2 regions of the Paenibacillus sp. JNU01 genome follow, and region 1 is predicted to be linked to the other one. Evidence: predicted binding sites of a transcription regulator. Region 1 holds the regulator's gene; the other holds the start of a gene.
The links. Region 1 encodes NrdR, which represses ribonucleotide reductase genes. Its sites were predicted from a motif close to AACACNATATATNGTGTT; they were not measured.
Positions count from the first base shown of each region.

Region 2: a site for NrdR is predicted at 1,796-1,813, ahead of NLBNIHML_RS15210 (anaerobic ribonucleoside triphosphate reductase). Genes of this name have one in related genera too.

Region 1 covers NZ_CP169723.1:6,169,130-6,173,324, reverse strand. The annotation lists gene NLBNIHML_RS27165 (S-layer homology domain-containing protein) at 1-1,816, shown strand, start outside; tRNA gene NLBNIHML_RS27160 (tRNA-Ala) at 2,048-2,120, opposite strand; gene nrdR (transcriptional regulator NrdR) at 2,306-2,773, opposite strand; gene NLBNIHML_RS27150 (alpha/beta-type small acid-soluble spore protein) at 2,890-3,111, shown strand; gene NLBNIHML_RS27145 (lytic transglycosylase domain-containing protein) at 3,194-3,757, opposite strand; gene coaE (dephospho-CoA kinase) at 3,754-4,195, opposite strand, start outside.
Region 2 covers NZ_CP169723.1:3,502,674-3,506,868, reverse strand. The annotation lists gene NLBNIHML_RS15210 (anaerobic ribonucleoside triphosphate reductase) at 1-1,749, opposite strand, end outside; gene NLBNIHML_RS15205 (hybrid sensor histidine kinase/response regulator) at 2,231-3,868, shown strand; gene NLBNIHML_RS15200 (aldo/keto reductase family protein) at 4,045-4,195, shown strand, end outside.

The sequences.
Region 1 (4,195 bases):
CCCGGTAAGCGGTTCACCGAACGCTAAAGACAATGACGCTCACAACAACCTGGCCTATTGGATGTTTTTAAATGCTCATAATGTTGGTGGCTACCAGACGAACCTCAATAACTTCATCAATAACAATATGCCAAAAATGGTCAACGCGAGGGCTTCGCGCTTTGAGAGTAATGAGGCTCTTACGTGGCCCTACAATCAATTTGATCAGCCGAATCTGAGGCCGAATCCGGCCAACACACCTGTTCTGGCTGATTATATAGCGCATGAAGTTGAAGCGGCGGTGCTTTATAACCAGATCACTATGGGGAATTGGAGCATAGCTCCCACGGCGCAGTCCTCTAACTTACCGGCTTGGGACAATGATTACACAGACGTCTTTGATTGGATGTTCGCGCAGAGAAAACCGTCCGTGCCTGGTGCACCGAGTGGCTTCAAAGCGACAGCGGGTGACGGACAGGTCACATTGAGCTGGAATGCTCCTGCTGACGATGGTGGCAGCGCGATATTGGGCTACAAGGTATGGTATGGAAATGTAACACCGGTTGCATTGGAAGCGGCGGAGACCAAATATACCTTCAACAATCTGACAAACGGCCAAGGCTACAACTTCACCATCATCGCGGTGAACGCGAAGGGAGACGGCGCGGAGATCAGTGCTACGGCGACACCGATGAAGACGACGACTCCCACTGTACCTGATTCTGGCGGCAATACGGGCAACACCGGTAATACAAGCAACAGTGGTAATACACACAACACCAACAATACGGGCACCGGGACAGACGCTGGAACGTCGAAGTCGACCTACACAGTGAATACACCGAAGGATAAGCCCGTGATCACTGACAAAAACGGCAACACCACCCTGCCTGGCGGCGGCGAGATTGCGACCAAAGGCGGGACGAAGATTAAAGTACCCGAAGGCACATCGATAGACGCAAACGGTGAGGTAATCATTCCGGCAGACAAAAGCGCCGAAGTGACACTACCCGGCGGCAACAGCAGAGTGACCATTTCGGGTGGCTCGACGATCGCGAGCGATGGTACGGTCACAATAGGCGGCAAAGAAGCGCATGTGAACCTGTCAAACGGCAACCAGGTGCATCTCCACGGTGGATCGAAGATACGGAGCAGCGGAGCGGTTGTGGTAGGACCGGACGGAGCAAGAGTCGGTTTAAACAACGGCATGTCGCTGAACATCCGTGAGGGTACGGAGCTGGTGTTCGATGACGCCACCCCACTGGGCTTCCTCGTGATATCGGGCAACCCTTTCAGGGATGCCAACATGGAAGACTGGTTCTACAACGATATAAATTTCGCCTACACATACGATCTTTTCAACGGCACGACGTCCACAATGTTCTCACCGGGCAGCGCAATGACGCGTGCAATGTTCGTGCAGGTACTGGCCAATCTTGAGAACGTAAACCTCTCCAGCTACACGAGTTCCCGCTTTAATGACGTGACGGACGGACAATGGTACACCGCGGCAGCCGAGTGGGCGGCCGAAAAAGGCATAGTCAACGGTACAAACGCAGACCTGTTTGACCCCAATTCGCCGTTAACGCGTGAGCAGCTGCTGGTGATACTTTACAACTACATGAACTACAAGGGCTATGAGATACCTGAAAGCTACTCTAAACCCTTCACGGATCAGAGTGAGATCAGCTCCTGGGCGTTGGAGGCCGTTCAGACGCTTCAAGGCAACGGCATTATATTAGGCAAACCGGGCAACTTTTTTGTTCCCAAAGCCACCGCCACCCGCGCCGAAGTAGCCACGATCTTTGTAAGGTTCGTTGAATATCTGGCTAAGTGAAAGCGTATACAGAATTAAGGAGACCCCTCCCGGCTGGACAATATCAAGCCGGATGGGTCTCCTGTTTTCAAACTGCACTTTTTTTGACAACTCCCCGGTCAGGACTTTAAACCCTCGATTTTTGGTATTTAGAATATACGTCCCCAATTCCTTCTACTTCATTAATCATGTTCTGATTTATTTCACCACATAAAAAACGCCATCACACTAATGTGATGGCGTTCTTCGTTATGGAGCCTAGGGGGATCGAACCCCTGACCTCATCGCTGCCAGCGATGCGCTCTCCCAGCTGAGCTAAGGCCCCAGGATATGAAATAGATAACTTGTCCAACACTGCTAACGTTCCACAGGCGACTCCTATATCATATAAAATCCAGCTTTCGCTGTCAATCAATTTTTCAAGATCCAAAATGATTGGAGAAGAACAACCGATTTCACTGGTACACATGGACTGGAACTCCAGACTGCTCTTCTCCCTTTCCCACTTCACTAATCCTCCAGATCGTCTTTGGACAACAGGGATTTCAGTTCTTTCATGAACATATTGATATCTTTGAACTGACGATATACCGACGCGAAACGGACATACGCCACTTCATCGACTGGAAACAACTGTTCCATCAATAGCTCACCAATCTGACGACTCTCCACTTCAGCATCAGCTGTATTACGCAGGGATTTCTCGACTTCAGATACCATCATCTCCAACGTCTCAACGGAGACTGGACGTTTCTCACAGGCACGAATAAGCCCGCGAAGAATCTTGTCCCGGCTAAACTCTTCCCGGCTGCCATCTTTCTTGATAACAATCAATGGAGTTTCTTCAATCATCTCAAACGTTGTGAATCTTCGGGCACACTGCTCACACTCCCGGCGACGGCGAATGGATTTCGCTTCGTTGGCCGGACGCGAATCAAGCACTTTGGTACCCATATAACCGCAATAAGGACACTTCAAATCAGATCACTTCCCACGTTTTACTTTTTACCACATATTCCCTGTCTTGATTTTGTAATGAAAAATGCATTGCCGAGACATAATACTTTTACCAACTCACGAGGAGGTGAACAGCAATGGCACAAAGCAACGGTAACTCCAACAACCTGGTGGTAACTAAAGCTTCCGCAGCACTCGAGCAAATGAAATATGAAGTTGCTCAAGAACTCGGAATCAGCATCCCACAAGACGGATACCAAGGTAACATGACTTCTTACGAGAACGGTTCGATCGGTGGATACATCACGAAGCGTCTGGTAACAATTGCAGAACAGCAATTGGCAGGTCAATACCAATAATATCTGCATCGTAATACGCTACACAGAGGAGCATGGAGCGGCCGGTGAACAACCGGCCTGCTCTGTGCTTCTACTTATATACTTAGAACGTATTATAGATCTTTACATACTGATTATAATAATAAATGACCCTTTGTACATAGTGACGCGTCTCACCAAATGGAATATCCTTTACCGTATCGAATGAACCATCCCATACACCATCTCTGAGCCAACTATTCACTTTGCCTGGACCCGCATTATAAGCAGCGATCATAACCGCTTCATTGCCACCAAATTGATCGGACAGATTGCGCAGATACCATGTGCCTAACTGAATATTTCGTTCAGGCTCGTGCTTCAATTCCTCCAGTGAAGTGTCGGGAATTTTGGCTTGTTCCAATATCCAGTTGGCCGTGTCCGGCATCAGCTGCATGAGTCCAATGGCACCTCGTTTGGATTCCTTGCTTGTCTTGAAATTGGTCTCCACTTTGATAATGGAAGCAATCAGAAACGGATCAACCTCATAGCTCTGAGATTGGGCACGAATCTCTTCCTTATAATGAATCGGATAGAACCATGCCATCCAGTTTGTATTCAGAAATAACACCAATACAAAGGACACAAACATCAACAGCAGTACTCGTTTCTTGCGCAATATTCTCATAACAAACCCTTACGCTGTAGATATGAGTCAATTTGCTGCTCCGTCTCAGTCCATAAACCGCTGTTATCGATGACAATGTCAGCCAACTGCTTTTTGCGCTCAATATCCATCTGTACATCCATCCGTGCCTCAGCCTGCGCTGCAGTCATTCCATCCCGACTCATCAAGCGATCTCGTTGAACCGCTCTCGGTACATAGACAACCATGACTTCCTCAAAACCGTCTTCCAGACCCGATTCGTAGAGCAATGGAATATCAGATACCACAAGTTTATCCGGATGTTGCAACGCATATGCAGCAGCCCGTTCACGCATCTCTTTACGGATCGCCGGATGTGTGATAGCCTCCAATGCCTTTCGTTCCTCTGGTTGTTGGAAAACAATACTTCCAAGCTTTTTCCGATCCAGTGTTCCATCTTCGTTCAGTATGGCTTGTCCA
Region 2 (4,195 bases), 2.7 Mb from region 1:
GATATCCTGCGCCAGTGCATATTGCACGATTCGAAGGAAAGCTGCGGTGTTGGCTCGAACGTTCCCGTCCAGCTCCACATACGAGATCGCTCCCGCATTACATAACGTATGGAATGGGGCCTCCAGTTCAATCTTCCGATAAGCTGGAAGAGTATGGTATACGGGGATATGGAATGAATTCGTATAATACTCCCGATCATTAACTCTAGGAATAAGCCCATATCGCGCTCTGTCGATCTTCGTGAATTTGCCGGATAACCCTTCAGCAGGTGTAGCAAACAGGGTGATATTCAAGTTATGTTGCTCGCTCATCTGATCACAGAACTCTCTCATGGTGCGAATAATATTCAGCGCTTCACGATGCACATGAGGGTCCTGTCCATGATGGCGTCCATAGAGAGCTGTCATACATTCTGCCAGACCGATAAAACCCAGGGATAACGTACCATGTTTGAGCAGATCCCCAACGGGTTCATTCGGAGCAAGTTGCTCCCCGCCTTCCCATACACCCTCCCGCATCATGAAATCTGACGCCTTAGCAGGTTGAACAGTCTGGATACGGTACCGATGCAACAGACCATGCGCAGCATTTTGCATCACGGATTCCAGTGCAGTGTAGAATCCCGCCCGATCGGCAACCGCTCTGTTGCCCTGGCAGATGCCAAACCGGATGCCGAGCTTGACCAGGTTGATGGTATTAAAAGACAGATTACCTTTACCACTTTGACGATTACGACCAAACCGGTCAGCCAGAGTACGTGTGCGGCATCCCATGGTTGCAATGATCGTATCCGGATCTTCCGGATGATAGAAAGGCAGATTGAACGAGGCATCCACATTGACAAAGTTAGGATACATCCGCCGGGATGAACAGGTGACCGCAAGGCGGAACAGATCATAGTTTGGCTCGCCATGAGCCTGATTGATCCCTTGTTTACATTGGAAAATATGTTGAGGGAACACGGGAGTTTCCCCGTTGCCCAGGCCGCGAATCGTTGCTTCGAGCAATGAACGTGATACCAACCGTCCTTCCGCAGAAGTACATAATCCATAATTCAGTGATGTGAATGGAATCTGTCCACCAGCCCGACTGCTCATCGTATTCAGGTTATGGATCAGCGATTCGGCAGCTTGTCCCGTCTCCAGTTCAGTCTCTTCATAGGCGAAGTCATATGCGCGTGGGCACTGAATCTTCGCTTCCATACTGTCCAGATGAAGTTGTTCATCTTCAATCAGGGCATTCTCACCAAAAAGTCGTTGTCCTTTGCGATAATGTTTGCGAAATGATCGCTGCACATAGGGAGCCAGATCCCAATCAATCTTATTGGCCGATACGCCACCATACTGACTGTTCTGCTGGGATTGGAAGATGATTGCAACCAGAGCCATTGCAGACATGATCGTCTGAGGTGTGCGAACCGATCCGTTGCCTGTATTGAAACCCGCAGCAAGAAGACGGTCAAACGGGATAAAGATGCAGTTGGTCGTGCCAAGTGCATACTGATCCAGATCGTGTACATACAGATCCCCGTTCTCCACAGCTTGAGCAAGCTCTTCCGGCAACACATGACGCAGAGCATGCCACTTGGCGGTCTCCGAACCGAGCCTGCTCATCTTGCCGCTGAAGGAGTCCCCGTTCAGATTCGCATTTTCCCTCAGCGTATCGGCATCTTCAGCGCCAATAATTCGTCTTCCCAAGTCGGATAATAGATCGGATGCCGGTGGAGTGGCATACTCAAGCAAGTTCATGTAAGGTTCCTCCTAAAATGATGTATTGATCATTTAAATTGCGTTAAATACTATATGTAGATTTGTATTATCCATTTATAAACTATATGTGGTTTTTTGGGTGTGATAATGGTCACACAACTTAATGGACAAAATGGACTTTCCTTTAATTACTGCGGATAAAGGTTCCCAAAGTCTGAGTAGAAGCGTATAATTTCTAGTTATTCTGCATGTAAAATATCCGAAGTTGGACAAGATGAACTTTGAGCCATTTGAAAAGGCAATTTGCAGTATATTTACGCTTGTTACGTCATTAGTTCAAGACCTGCTTTTGTCCTAAAAGGGGCGATTGGCAGGGAGTATGATTCTCTTTTACTTCTACGGTGTTAATCATATAAGTATAGATTGTGACAGATATTCGGATTCTTGATGAACCCTTGTACATGATTAAACATTCTGATGTACAGATTTGAAAGTGCAGCTAAGACAAGAGGGGTGAATCATGGGGACGGCAGAAGGCATTACGAGAGGCTTCTATGAAGACATAAAGGAAGCTGCGGCCCATATCGTGGACGTATTAAGCGGGATATTGAAGGTCAATACCATCTTCGTTGCCACGAATGATGGGGTGACGAATGTCATTTTGGAGGCCTTTAACCGTACGGAAGAGTTGATTGTTAAAGGCAGTGAGCTTTCATTTAACGAATCATATTGCAGTCTGGTGTTAAGAGACAAAGGTAGCGTTCTTACCATTCAGAATACATGTGAACACCCAATGACAAGCTCCATGGACGTTACGAATGGGCTTGGGAGCCGTTTCTTCGTGGGTGTACCTATCATACGAAGATCTGGCGAAACATTTGGAACGATATGTCTAATGGACAATGCTGGTTATGTGATCAGTGAAACGGACATGAAGACGCTGAACGCGATGGCTGTCTTTCTGGGATATGTTGTGGATCTGGAGAGCACGCTGCATGTTCAGGAGCGAAAGTTGAGTGATTCGGAACGATTGCAAGAGCAGCTCCAGGCAGAGAAAGAACGAGCCGAATCGGAGGCCATGACCAAAGCACAGATGCTCAAACTGATGAGTCACGAGATTCGCAATCCGTTGAACGGCATTCTGGGGTTGACGGATCTAATGCGTACTCCGGATATGTCTGAAGAGCAATCAGAATATGTGAATATGATCGAGACGAGTGGCAACATACTACTCTCGCTCCTGAATAATATGATGAGCTTCAATATTAATGAGGCAGGCAAAACGGTTATTCATGATGATCCGTTTGATCTGGTCGGTACCATTGAAAATACCGTCTATCTCTATGCCGGAATGGCATCGGGCAAGAATATTGATCTGGGATTGAATCTTGATTTGAATGTATCGCAAGTATTTGTTGGTGATGAGATCAAGATTGGACAGCTGCTTGCACATGTCATTCAATATGCTCTCGATTCAACGCGTGAAGGCTCAGTTCTGATCACGGCCATGGTGAACGGCGAAGAGACAGAGGATATGGGTACACTTGCGCTCAAGGTGAAGTACACGGGTCAGATGGTATCCGATAAGAAGTTGCGTAATTTGAACGGCCAAGATGAAAATTTGGATATCCAAAAACTGATCGGAAGCAATCTGGGTTTGGCAGTAAGCCAAAATCTTGCCATTCTCATGCATGGGCGTATTCAGGTGAGTAGTGCGGGAGAGAATGAGACGGAATTCCATATTGCCCTTCCCTTACGCAGATACTGGGAGTTACCTCAACTTGCAAGTATTCAGCAGCGGTTAAAAGGGAAAAAGGTGTTGCTCGCCAAGGACCCGGATATATTGCAAGGCGTTTCTTCCCTGATGCGCAGATGGGAGATGGATGTGCATATGACCTCGGGTTCGAGTGTAGCACATGAGTGGATCAAGGAGGGCTTCAAGCCGGATGTAGCCGTTGTGGATATGGGACTTCAAGAGGGCGGCGCAGTTGATTTCGTACATGAAATGAAACAGCGGCTGGAGAATCTGCCCGTCATTGTTCTGGTTCCATATGGTATGCACATTGACCCGCACGAAGCGGAAACCTTTGATGCTGTTCTGACGAAACCGGTCAGACAAGCTGATTTGTTGAATGCATTGAGTATTACGTTGCCCTAAACGGGCAGCCGAATGGAAAGTTATCTCAGTTGGCGCACCTGCTACAGGTGCGCTTCTTTGTTTTTCCCTTTGCATTTATCCAATTTCTGCGCCAAAGCCCTTTTCATCCGAGCTGGTTACGTTACAATAGAATGTGTACTTCATCTTTATAACCAATAGAGGAGGATATGCAATCAATGGATTATCGCAGATTGGGTGGAAGCGGACTGAAAGTAAGCGAGATCAGCCTTGGAAGCTGGCTGACGTACGGAGGGTATGTGGAACGTGAAAATGCGGTGAAATCAATTGAAACTGCATTCGATGAAGGCATTAACTTTTTTGATACAG